2 regions of the Blautia sp. HA8986 genome follow, and region 1 is predicted to be linked to the other one. Evidence: riboswitches for the same ligand, from Rfam matches in the RefSeq annotation. Region 1 holds a riboswitch; the other holds the start of a gene.
What was found. Region 1 has a riboswitch for ZMP and ZTP ahead of AC04Q4_RS16530 (formate--tetrahydrofolate ligase). Riboswitches for the same ligand answer to the same signal wherever they lie in the genome.
Positions count from the first base shown of each region.

Region 2: it holds a riboswitch for ZMP and ZTP, as region 1 does, so the genes downstream of both, AC04Q4_RS06775 (IMP cyclohydrolase) here and AC04Q4_RS16530 (formate--tetrahydrofolate ligase) in region 1, are expected to answer to the same signal.

Region 1 is NZ_JBWLUQ010000003.1:384,570-391,299, forward strand. Features, by position in the region: gene AC04Q4_RS16500 (AAA family ATPase) at 1-363, shown strand, start outside; gene AC04Q4_RS16505 (ATP-binding protein) at 386-1,552, opposite strand; gene AC04Q4_RS16510 (response regulator) at 1,549-2,226, opposite strand; gene AC04Q4_RS16515 (redoxin domain-containing protein) at 2,432-3,580, shown strand; gene AC04Q4_RS16520 (CD1871A family CXXC motif-containing protein) at 3,608-3,760, shown strand; gene AC04Q4_RS16525 (4Fe-4S binding protein) at 3,768-4,622, shown strand; ZMP/ZTP riboswitch at 4,802-4,883, shown strand; gene AC04Q4_RS16530 (formate--tetrahydrofolate ligase) at 4,957-6,642, shown strand.
Region 2 is NZ_JBWLUQ010000001.1:1,443,557-1,450,286, reverse strand. Features, by position in the region: gene groL (chaperonin GroEL) at 1-831, shown strand, start outside; gene AC04Q4_RS06790 (DUF6106 family protein) at 947-1,450, shown strand; gene guaB (IMP dehydrogenase) at 1,518-2,972, shown strand; gene AC04Q4_RS06780 (peptidoglycan recognition protein family protein) at 2,965-3,825, shown strand; ZMP/ZTP riboswitch at 3,892-3,974, shown strand; gene AC04Q4_RS06775 (IMP cyclohydrolase) at 4,062-4,775, shown strand; gene AC04Q4_RS06770 (phosphoribosylaminoimidazolecarboxamide formyltransferase) at 4,837-6,021, shown strand; tRNA gene AC04Q4_RS06765 (tRNA-Gly) at 6,310-6,382, opposite strand; gene AC04Q4_RS06760 (lysozyme family protein) at 6,554-6,730, opposite strand, start outside.

The DNA of each region.
Region 1 (6,730 bases):
GCTTTGCCGCTTATGGCAGAACTTTTACGATACGGAAGGGAACACAGTGAATTTTCTATCCTGGAAGGGATCATGTATGATGAATGGTATCGTTCGTTGTTTGAACTGGCAAATGAATTATATGGTTCAAATGTATACGCATATTATTTTGATCTGTCGTTTGAAGAAACCGTGAGACGGCATAATACAAGAAACAGAGAATTTGGTGAAAAAGATATGCGCAGATGGTGGAGAGAAAAAGATTTTTCTTCAGCTCTCAGGGAACAGGCTATTACCTGCGAAATGGATACAGACAGTATTGTTGAAAAAATATACTCGGATTTGAACGCAGATCGCAAAGCGATTGCGTTCATGAGCATATAAAGTAAATGTAATACAAACATGTTCAGACTGGCAACATAATTGCAATTATGCTGCCTTTTTTGCTGCTTTCTAGTACTTTTACCTGTCCGTTATGCTGTCTGACAATTTCACTGACAAGTGCAAGCCCCAGGCCGGCACCTCCCATAGCGCGGCTTCTTGATTTGTCCACACGGAAAAACGGGGTGAAGATTTTTTCCTGATATTCGGGAGGAATGCCGATTCCGGTATCGGAGACTTCAAGAAAGACATAATTGACAGACGTGGATGTATCTGTTATTTCTTCGGAAAGATGGATATTTACGGTTACTTTTCCACCGGAGTGATTGTATTTGATCGCATTTTCCACAAGATTGTACACAGCACGATACAGCAGCAGGTAACTTCCGGTAATAATGCAGTCTCCCTCCTTCTGGATCAGTTCAACATCCTTCTGTTCCGCTACAGAAGCCAGGTCGCAGAAAACCTCATCAGTCAGTGCTGCCAGAGAGATCCTTTCGGAACGTTCAACAGTCTGTACGCCGGTCATATCCAGGAGGATTTCAGCCAGATGGGAAAGTCGCCCGGTCTGTTCCTGGAGCATGGAAAAAATCTCCTGATAATCTTGTAAAGCAGGTGCTTCCCTGCGGGCAAAAACCTCCAGATTTGTCTGGATAACGGCAAGAGGAGTCCTCAGCTCATGGGCTGCATTGGCAGAAAACTGCTTCTGGGCAGTAAAGGCCTCATCCAGGCGTGCGAGCATTTTGTTAAATGAAATTGTCAGGCGGGAAATCTCGTCATTGGTAGCAGGAACTTCAAGAGCCTCTGAAAGGTTCTGGACCTCTATTTTGTTCACCTCCTGGCTGAGTCTGCGCAGGGGAAGTAATGCCTGACGGCTGATAAAATAAGTGCAGATACTGCTGAGAAGGATGATGATCCCTGTTACCATGAGGCCTTTGGTGAGAAACAGTTTTTTGGTTAACTGCAGCTGATCGGAAAGCTCCGGAAATAAGACGGAGGGATTCATATTAAAGGTGATGGGAGCAGAATCTGTGTTATCGATCCGTATCATGTAATCTCCCAGATCCTCCATTCCGGCAACTGCAGACTGGCTGATAAAAAAATACATCAGAATGCAGGTGACTGTCATAAGCAGCGCGGTGATCAGTGTCAGACGCCATTGAAGAGAAAGCTTTCTAGTTATTTTTTTCATTGCATATCCTCCGTTAAAATGTAACCCTGGCCGATCTTATTCTGTATCGGATCAAAGCCGAGAGCAGTGCGCAGCTTTTTTCGAAGAGAAGAAATGTGGACACGAATGGAATTGCTGAGACTGTTGACGCTTCCGTCCCAGATATGCTCGATCATTTCTTCCGGACTTATGATACGGTTCTGATGAAGAAGGAAATATTCCAGAAGAGAACTTTCCTTTCGGGTCAGAGAAAGGGGGAGTCCATCGATACTGGTCTTTCTTGTACGGGTATCAAAGCTGATACGTCCGCATTGCAGACACACATCCTGCTGGATGAATTTTCTTCGTGTCAGACTTCGGATCCGTGCCTCCAGCTCTTCAAAATGAAAAGGCTTTGTGAGATAGTCATTGGCACCGAGATCAAGCCCTTCAACCTTGTCCTGGATCTGTCCTCTGGCAGAGAGGATCAAAACGGGAGTGGAAGTATCGGATTCCCGAAACTGGCGCAGGATTTCCAGACCATCAACGCCTGGAAGATTCAGATCAAGAAGGATGAGATCATAATTTTCCACCAGACATAATTCCAGTCCTTCATCCCCGTCAAAACATGTGTCCGCTTCATAGCCATCCATGCGAAGTCCCTCCGCAATAGACTGGCAGAGCTGCTTTTCATCTTCAATTATCAATATATGCATAGTAAATCCTCCTAAAAAACAGTTGATTTTGCTTTGTTATCTATAATATCATGTATAGCATAAAATTCCTGTAAATTTTTTTGTTTCTTAACAGAGATTTTATACAGGGGATGATATAGTAAGGCTACAGAGAGCAAGATTTACATATAAAATATACGTCGGTTCCGGATATGGGCCGGTGATATCAGAAGGGAGAATATAAACAATGAAATTCAGAACACAGAAAATAACAGCACTTATGGCAGCAGCGGTATTAGGAATATCTGCATTAGGAAGTGTGCCGGTAACAGCGGCGGAAAGTACGGAAACAGCAGATCCCGGAGCGGCAATGATGATGGATGGAGAGGCAGTTTCATCAGATCTGGTAGCAGGTACATTTAAGCCTTCCGACGTAACCTGCAAGGCACAGGATTCTTATGAATATCCGTTTCTGGGACTGAAGCTTTCACTTTCGAAGGAGCTGTTAAAGCAGATCAAGGACCAGAGCATTGCAATGCTTACCACGGAAGATTTTGAGAATCAGACCAATGCAGTGACATATGCCTATGTAAGCTGGAGCAAAATGACAGAGGAACAGAAAAATGCCGAAATACAGAAGATGGGAACAGGATATGACGACTGGGTGGCAGGTCTGGACAGAATCGGTACAATTGGCGTTTATGACGAAGCTTCACAGAAAAAGCTGGATGAGATCACCGGCTGTACAGAGCATAAAGAGCTTGGAAGCAGCAGTGACGGGAAATACAAATATTATCTGAGCACAAACAAAGATGCAGATGAAAAGCTGACAAAGGAACTGGAAAAGATCAAAACCGATATTACGGAAATGGCACCATATCAGAATATTTCCGTGTTTGACCAGCCACAGGATACCAGCAGCAACCCGGAGGATGTAAAATCTGTAGGAAAATTTGAAACAACAGGAATAGATGGAAAAACATATACAGAAAAAGTATTCAGTGACTATGACCTGACGTTGGTAAATGTTTTTACAACCTGGTGCTCACCATGTGTAAAAGAGATTCCGGAACTTCAGGAGCTCTATAAAGAAATGAAAGATAAAGGCGTCGGAGTAGCAGGCGTAGTGCTTGATACTACAGATGAAAAGGGAAATCAGGACGAGGAGGCTGTAAAGAAAGCAGGCATTCTTCAGGAAAAAACAAAAGCAGAATATCCGTTCCTGACACCGGATACCACTATGATGAACGGTCGTCTGCAGGGGATTTCCGCATTTCCTGAAACATTTTTTGTTGACAAAGATGGAAACATTGTAGGCGATACCTATACAGGAAGCCATACACTGGACGAATGGAAGGAAATTGTGGAAAAAGAGCTTAAAAACGTTTCTAAGTAAAACATGATCATTACGGAGAGTGGAAAAATGATTCGAAAAATAACAGAATCCAGGTGGATCGGACCAGCTCTGGCGTTTTTGGGGATTTTACTGATGATACTGGGAATCTGCAGGGGCGAGGTATCTGTAGTTTTTACAAAAGCGATCAACATCTGTATGGAGTGTATAGGCATTGGATAATAAGAAGATGAAAATAAATGAATGGCCGCGGCATGGGATCCAGGCATTGTGGGCGGCCCTTACAAATAGTCACATATCAGGGTTTATAACTGGCAAGATCTACACCGGAAAACTGAAAAATGTATGTGTTCCGGGGCTGAACTGCTATTCCTGCCCCGGGGCAAGAGGGGCCTGCCCCATTGGGTCTCTTCAGGCTGTGATCGGAAGCTGGAACTTCAAAATGGCATATTATGTAGCTGGATTTCTGATCTTTGTGGGAGCGTTGCTTGGAAGACTGGTGTGTGGATTTCTCTGCCCCTTTGGACTGATCCAGGATCTGTTGAACAAGATTCCTTTTCCAAAGAAGATTCGGACATTTCGGGGAGATAAGCTTCTGCGAAAACTGAAATATGTGATCTTTCTTGTATTTGTGATCATACTTCCTATGTTTGTAGTAGATATCATGGGGCAAGGAGCACCGTATTTCTGCAAGCTGATCTGCCCGGCAGGAACGCTGGAGGGAGGTATCCCTCTGGTGCTGCTGAACAAATCCATGCGAAGTGCAGTAGGCTGGCTGTACATGTGGAAAAATACAATCCTGGTGATCACCATTATCTTATCAATTATGATATACCGGCCATTCTGTAAGTATATCTGCCCGTTGGGAGCTTTTTATTCGGTATTTAATAAAGTTTCCGTTTTTCGTTACAGAGTAGATAAAGAAAAATGTGTTCACTGCGGAAAATGCAGAAATATCTGCCAGATGGAGGTCGATCCGACGGAAAATCCAAACAGTACAGAATGCATCCGATGTGGAAGATGTAAAAAGATATGTCCGACACAGGCGATCCGGTGTGGGTTTGCAGGCAAAAATCAGACCTGATTTACGTTAATTGACGAAAAATAGAATTTTCCTTATAACATTCAGTATCTGATGAATAGTACGGAAAACTGAAATGATTCAGAAAATTAGACTCAGTTCACTTTAAAAGTGAAAAAAATAATTTGATAATTTCTTGACAAGTACTAATAAATATGTTAATATTCAATCATCAAATTAATAAAGTCTTCGGTGACTGACGGAGTTGTGGGATAACCACGAGGGAGCCGGAGATTCGATGAGTCGACCGTCTGGGCAGTATTTGAAAAAATTCAGATACTGCTCTTTTTTATGGGATAAAAGATGCAGACGGTTGCAGCGGAGAAAGGAGAACATTATGGGATTTAAAAGTGACATCGAGATTGCACAGGAGTGCACAATGGAGCCAATTACCAAGATTGCAGAGAAAGCAGGTATTGATGACAAATATCTGGAGCAGTATGGTAAATACAAAGCAAAGATCGACTATAATCTCCTGAAAGAAACAGACAAAAAAGACGGCAAACTGATTCTTGTGACAGCTATCAACCCGACACCGGCCGGGGAAGGAAAAACAACTACAACGGTAGGTCTTGCAGATGGAATGCAGAGACTTGGAAAAAATGTTATGGTAGCTCTTCGTGAGCCATCCCTTGGACCGGTATTCGGTGTCAAAGGTGGTGCGGCAGGCGGCGGCTATGCACAGGTAGTTCCGATGGAGGATATCAACCTTCATTTTACCGGTGATTTTCATGCAATCGGTGCGGCAAACAACCTTCTTGCAGCAATGATCGACAACCATATCTTCCAGGGTAATGAGCTGAATATCGACCCGAGAAAGATCACATGGAGACGTTGCGTGGATATGAACGACCGTCAGCTTCGTAATGTAGTAGACGGACTTGGCGGAAGAACAAACGGTATGCCGCGTGAAGACGGATATGACATCACTGTAGCATCTGAGATCATGGCAGTTCTCTGTCTGGCAAGTGATATCAAAGATCTGAAAGAGAGACTTTCCAGAATCATCATCGGATACACTTATGGCAAGGTTGCTGAGCAGAAACCAGTAACAGCAGGAGACCTTCACGCAGAGGGTGCTATGACAGCACTTTTGAAGGACGCTCTGAAACCAAACCTTGTTCAGACACTGGAGCATGTTCCGGCGATCGTTCACGGCGGACCATTCGCAAACATCGCTCACGGATGTAACTCCGTAACTGCTACAAAGATGGCTATGAAGCTTGCTGATTATGCGATCACAGAGGCTGGCTTCGGTGCAGACCTTGGAGCAGAGAAATTCCTGGATATCAAGTGCCGTATGGCAGGGCTTACACCAAGTGCAGTTGTTATCGTAGCAACCGTACGTGCCCTGAAATACAACGGTGGCGTTGCAAAGGCTGACCTGAACAATGAAAACCTTGAGGCTCTTGAAAAAGGTATCCCGAACCTTCTGAAGCATGTAAGCAATATCAAAAATGTATACAAGCTTCCATGTGTGGTAGCTATTAACGCATTCCCGACCGATACCAAGGCAGAGCTTGATTTTGTGGAAGCAAAATGCAAGGAGCTTGGCGTAAACGTAGCACTTTCCGAGGTATGGGCAAAAGGTGGCGAAGGCGGAATCAAGCTCGCTGAGGAAGTAATCCGTCTTGTTGAAGAGCCGAATGACTTCACATATGCTTATGAACTGGAAGGCTCCATCGAGGATAAGCTGAACCAGATTGTACAGAAGGTTTACGGTGGAAAGAAAGTGGTTCTTACAGCAAATGCCCAGAAGCAGGCGAAACAGCTGGAGGCACTTGGATTTGGCAACTGCCCGATCTGTGTAGCTAAGACCCAGTACAGCTTAACAGATGACCAGACAAAGCTTGGTGCTCCGACAGATTTCGAGGTAACAGTAAGAAATCTTAAGATTTCCGCAGGTGCAGGCTTTATTGTTGCACTGACAGGTGAGATCATGACCATGCCAGGACTCCCGAAAGTACCGGCAGCAACTAAGATCGACGTAGACGAGAGCGGTAAGATCACAGGACTGTTCTAATATAAAGATTTTTTGAGGGGAATTCAGATAGAAAGCGGTAGAGCCTGCAAAAATAGAGGTTCTGCCGCTTTTTCTTATACTATTATAA
Region 2 (6,730 bases), on a different contig from region 1:
AAACTGAGAGGAACATTCCAGGTAGTAGCTGTCAAAGCTCCTGGATATGGCGACAGAAGAAAAGAAATGCTTCAGGATATCGCAATCCTTACAGGTGGTCAGGTAATCTCCGATGAGCTTGGTCTTGACCTGAAGGAAGCTAAGATGGAGCAGCTTGGACGTGCTAAATCCGTTAAAGTTGCAAAAGAGAACACAGTTATCGTTGATGGTCTTGGAGACAAAGACGCTATCGCAAAACGTGTTGCGCAGATCCGTGCACAGATCGAGGAGACAAAATCCGAGTTCGATAAAGAGAAACTTCAGGAGAGACTTGCAAAACTGGCTGGCGGCGTAGCTGTTATCCGTGTTGGTGCTGCTACTGAGACAGAGATGAAAGAAGCAAAACTTCGTCTTGAGGATGCTCTTGCAGCAACAAAAGCAGCTGTCGAGGAAGGTATCATCGCAGGAGGTGGATCTGCTTACATCCATGCTTCTAAAGAAGTTGCAAAACTTGCAGCAACACTTGAGGGAGATGAGAAGACAGGTGCTTACGTAATCCTGAAAGCTCTTGAGGCTCCGCTGTTCCATATCGCTGCAAATGCAGGACTGGAAGGCGCTGTTATCATCAACAAAGTAAGAGAGTCTGAGGTTGGTACAGGTTTCGATGCCCTGAATGAAAAATATGTAAACATGGTTGAGAACGGAATCCTTGATCCGGCCAAAGTTACAAGAAGTGCTCTTCAGAACGCAACAAGCGTTGCATCTACACTCCTTACAACAGAGGCTGTAGTTTCCACGATCAAAGAAGATACTCCTGCTCCGGCAGCAAACCCGGGAATGGGAATGATGTAATAATCAGCTAAGCAGGTGAAAATATTCACAAAATAAGAGGGCCTGCGTCATGGACGCGGCTCTCTTTTTATGTTATAATTTAAAAAAATCAGTAAATTACGAAAGGAAGAAGCAAATGAGTGACTTATATTCAGAACTTCTGGTAAAGAAGAAACAGACAGGGAAGGATCTTGTTGTAAAGTATGGCCTCATAGCCCTGACTGTGATCATGGTCCTTGGGGGGCTTATTCTCAATGGTCTTCTTCTGGTTCCGGCTATCGCTCTTGGCGTTGCATGCTATTTTGTGATACCGAAAACAGATCTGGAATACGAGTATCTGTTTGTTAACGGTGAACTGGATATCGATATGATCATGTCAAAGTCCAAGAGAAAAAGAGTGAAATCTCTCCAGCTTGCGGAAGCAGATATTGTAGCTCCTCTTAATTCCCACAGAATGGACTATTACAATGGTAATCAGAAGATGAAAACAATGGATTTTTCTTCCGGCATTGAGGATCATAAACGCTATGCAATGATTACCAGAGATGGCGGTGAAACCTGTAAAGTGATCCTGGAACTGGATGATGCCCTTGCAAACACCATGAAAAATTCTGCACCAAGTAAAGTTTTTTTGGATTGACATGAAACTTGTTTTTTGTTACACTAGTTCACAAATTTAAAATATCTTACAAAAGGGAGGAAATGCAATGGGTACTATTATTGGTGATGGCATTACGTTTGATGACGTCCTGCTGGTTCCGGCTTATTCTAAAGTAATTCCGAATCAGGTAGATGTTTCAACGTATTTAACCAAGAAAGTAAAGCTGAATATCCCCATGATGAGTGCGGGTATGGACACAGTTACAGAGCACAGAATGGCTATCGCCATGGCTAGACAGGGTGGTATCGGTATCATTCATAAGAACATGTCCATCGAGGCACAGGCAGAAGAGGTTGATAAGGTTAAACGTTCTGAGAACGGTGTTATTACAGATCCATTTTATCTTTCAGCAGAACATACACTGAAAGATGCCAATGATCTGATGGCGAAATACCGTATTTCCGGTGTTCCGATCACAGAAGGCAGAAAGCTTGTAGGCATCATCACAAACCGTGATCTTAAGTTTGAGACAGACTTCAGCAGAAAGATCAAGGAGTGCATGACTTCTGAGGGACTGATCACAGCCAAGGAAGGAATCACACTTGAGGATGCCAAGAAGATTCTCGCGAAATCTCGTAAGGAGAAATTACCCATTGTAGATGATGACTTTAATTTAAAGGGACTCATTACCATCAAGGATATCGAGAAACAGATTAAATATCCTCTGGCAGCTAAGGATGCACAGGGACGTCTTCTCTGTGGCGCAGCAGTTGGTATCACAGCTAATGTACTTGCACGTGTGGATGCACTTGTTAAGGCTAACGTGGATGTTATCGTTATCGATTCCGCACATGGTCATTCCGAGAATATCTTAAAAGCAGTCCGCGAGATCAAGGCTGCATATCCGGAACTTCAGGTTATTGCAGGTAATGTTGCAACAGGTGCAGCTACCAAGGCTCTGATCGAGGCTGGTGTAGACGCAGTTAAGGTTGGTATCGGACCTGGATCTATCTGTACAACACGTGTTGTTGCAGGTATCGGTGTTCCACAGGTAACAGCAGTTATGGATTGCTATGAAGTTGCAGACCGTTACGGAATTCCGATCATCGCAGATGGCGGTATCAAGTATTCCGGAGATATTACCAAGGCTATTGCAGCTGGCGCCAATGTCTGCATGATGGGAAGTATGTTCGCAGGATGCGATGAGAGTCCGGGAACATTCGAACTCTATCAGGGAAGAAAATATAAAGTATATCGTGGAATGGGATCTATTGCCGCTATGGAGAACGGCAGCAAGGATCGTTATTTCCAGGAAAATGCCAAGAAGCTTGTTCCGGAAGGTGTTGAGGGACGAGTTGCATATAAGGGACATGTTGAGGATACTGTATTCCAGCTGATCGGCGGTTTAAGATCCGGTATGGGCTACTGCGGAGCAGAGAATATTGAGAAGCTTAAGACAACAGGCAGATTCATCAAGATTTCCGCTGCATCCCTTAAGGAGTCACATCCACATGATATCCACATCACAAAAGAGGCTCCAAACTACAGTGTAGATGAATAATAAAGGAAAAGCAGGCAAGACAGTTAAGAAGTCACCCAGGCCGTCCCATAATGGACGGCCTGTTTCCGTAAAGGGAACTTCTTCAGGAAAAAATATTTCTGGAATATCGGACAGAGCTGGCAGAAGAAAAAAATCTTCCCGAAAAAAGAAACCGCAGAATATTTTAAAACATATTGTGCTGGCAGTGGTAATTGTGATCGTTGTACTGGCTGTGTGTGCCCTTGGATATGGATTTTTTGAGATGAGGATAGAGCAGAGCGGACTTGAAATAGATCAACAGAGCTGGTCACAGCAAAGCAGTGAGGGCGGTGGGCAGGAACAATGGCAGGCAGAAGGTGCTCCGTATATTGATGTGGAACTTCTTACGCCAAATTCTTATTCCAGGCCTCAGATTCCTATTGAACAGGTGAATTATATAGCGATTCACTATACAGCGAATCCAGGTTCAACAGCTATATCCAACCGGAATTATTTTGAGAATCTTGCCACAACGCAGGATAATAAAGTCAGCAGTCATTTTGTGGTAGGACTGGATGGGGAAGTGGTGCAGTGTATTCCTACTTCAGAAATGTCCTATGCTACTAATGCCAGAAATGTGGATACCATATCCATTGAATGCTGCCATCCGGATGAGACGGGACAGTTTAATGATGCAACATATAGTTCGGCAGTGAAGCTGACGGCGTGGCTCTGTACCCGTTTTGGGCTGGATACGGATCAGGTGATTCGGCATTACGATGTTACAGGAAAAGACTGTCCCAAATATTATGTGGAAAACCCGGATGCATGGTTCCGGATGAAGTCTGACATTGCAGCACAGATCCAGACGGATTATGAATTGCAGGGAAAATAAAAAAATTGAAAACAATTTCAGAAAATTAGGACTTGAAAATTCAGAAGAAGTATTGTAGTATAACAACAGAAGCTGCATGACTGGCGGAGAGTAGGATTACCTACAGGGAGTGCAGTGTATTTAAGAAGCCGACCGCCTGGGCAGCCTGTTAATGGGGTGTCCAGGCGGTTTTTTGTTACCTGCTGATACCTGGAATGATCCCCGGGCCGTATATTAGATAAGGAGGACTGTGAAAAATGACTACATTTTCACTTGAAAAAGAACTGAAAGAAAATTCCTACCCAGGAAGAGGAATCGTGATCGGACGTTCCGCAGACGGAAAGCATGCTGTTACTGCATATTTTATCATGGGAAGAAGCGAGAACAGCAGAAATCGTATTTTTGTTGAGGATGGAGAGGGAATCCGCACACAGGCATTTGATCCGTCCAAGCTTACAGACCCGAGCCTTATCATCTACGCACCGGTACGTGTCCTTGGAAACAAGACGATCGTAACAAACGGCGACCAGACAGATACCATTTATGAGGGAATGGACAGACAGCTTACTTTTGAGCAGTCCCTCCGAACCAGAGAATTTGAGCCAGACGCACCGAACTATACACCTCGTATTTCCGGTGTTCTGCACGTAGAGAATGGCAGATTCAACTATGCAATGTCTATTTTAAAGAGCAATAACGGTAATCCGGATTCCTGTCTTCGTTATACATTCGCCTATGAGAATGCAGCTGCAGGACAGGGACGTTTTATCCATACTTATAAATGCGATGGAAATCCACTTCCGAGTTTTGAGGGAGAGCCGAAGCCTGTAGAAATCCCGAATGATATTGATGACTTTACAAACCTTCTCTGGGAGAGCCTGAATCAGGATAATAAAGTTTCTCTCTTTGTTCGTTTCATTGACATTGAAACCGGAAAATATGAGTCAAGGATCGTGAATAAGAATAAATAACAAGCTGAGTATACAGCTGCGATGAAATTATCAGTATCACACAGAACGGAGGATTTTTTTCATGAAAGAATTACAGTTAAAATATGGATGCAACCCGAATCAGAAACCATCTAAGATTTACATGGCAGACGGAAGTGAACTTCCTATCCAGGTACTTTCCGGAAGACCTGGATACATCAATTTCCTGGATGCTTTTAATGGCTGGCAGCTTGTGCGTGATCTTAAGAAAGCAACCGGACTTCCTGCAGCAACTTCTTTCAAGCATGTATCTCCTGCAGGTGCGTCCATCGGACTTCCACTGAATGAGACACTGGCCAAGATTTACTGGGTAGATGATATGGACTGGAAGAATTTTTCACCGCTTGCATGTGCTTATGCAAGAGCGAGAGGTGCAGACCGTATGTCATCCTTCGGTGATTTTATTTCCCTTTCTGATGTATGTGACAAGGATACAGCAATGCTGATCAAGAGAGAGGTTTCTGACGGAGTTATTGCACCGGGATATACAGAGGAAGCGCTTGAGATCCTGAAACAGAAGAAAAAGGGCAACTACAATGTGATCCAGATTGATGAGAATTATGTTCCGGAACCGCTGGAACACAAACAGGTATTTGGTGTTACTTTTGAGCAGGGCCGTCAGGAACTTGCTATTGATGATGAGCTGATCTCCAATATTGTTACGGAGAATAAAGAACTTACCGAGGAAGCTAAAAGAGACCTTAAAGTTTCCCTGATCGTTCTGAAATATACACAGTCCAATTCTGTATGCTTTGTAAAAGACGGACAGGCGATCGGTGTTGGTGCAGGACAGCAGTCCCGTGTTCACTGTACACGTCTTGCCGGTCAGAAAGCAGATAACTGGTACCTCCGCCAGTGCCCGAAGGTTCTGAATCTTCCATTTAAAGATACGATCACACGTGCAGAGAGAGACAATGCCATTGATGTTTATATCGGTGAGGAGTATATGGATGTTCTGGCTGACGGTGCATGGGATAAAACTTTCACAGAGAAGCCGGAAGTATTTACAAAGGAAGAGAAGAGAGCATGGCTGGATGGACTTACAGATGTAACTCTTGGATCTGATGCCTTCTTCCCGTTCAGTGATAACATTGAGCGTGCGCATAAGAGTGGAGTGAAATATATTGCAGAGCCAGGCGGATCTGTCCGTGATGATGCTGTTATTGATACCTGCAATAAGTATGGAATGGTTATGGCATTTACTGGAATCAGACTGTTCCATCACTAAGATATAGGGAAAGCTCATAGAAAGAAAAAAATGTAGCTGGTCATAGAGTGAACAGCAACAGATATTCGATTTCTGTAACAGAAAATACGTTAAAAATATCCCGGATTTGGAAAGTGTAAAGTTCTGAATCCGGGATTTTTTATAACTGAATTAAGTAACCTTCAAGTGGATAAAGAGAAGTTGGATAATTAAGGGGAATATTGTCTGAAGTAAGAGTATCGTAAAAGTAGTGAATGTTTGATTATATGGCATAAAAAAAGAACTCTGAATTCTCTCAGAGTTCTCAAGAGCGATAGACGGGGCTCGAACCCGCGGTCTCGACCTTGGCAAGGTCGCGCGTTACCAACTACGCCACTATCGCATATGTCTTGAAGATGAAGTGTTTTCCTCATCGACAAGACGTATGATATCATAGATTTTTGTATATGTCAAATATTTTTTTGGATTTTTTTGAAAAATTTATACAAAACTTGTTGTTGTCGTTTCGGCAGGACATCATGAAGCAGATGGTAAAGTTTTTTCATAAAATATTCTATGATTCATCAGCAATGGGATAATACCGCAGTACATGATCCGGATAGTACTGATCACCGTAATCCCATGGACCTGCGGGATCATGGAGGGGATCATCCTCATTACGTTTTCTTCCTCCGCTTGCCATCTGTGCAAAAGCCTGGGCACTTTCTGTAGTCCAGACCGTTTCCCCATT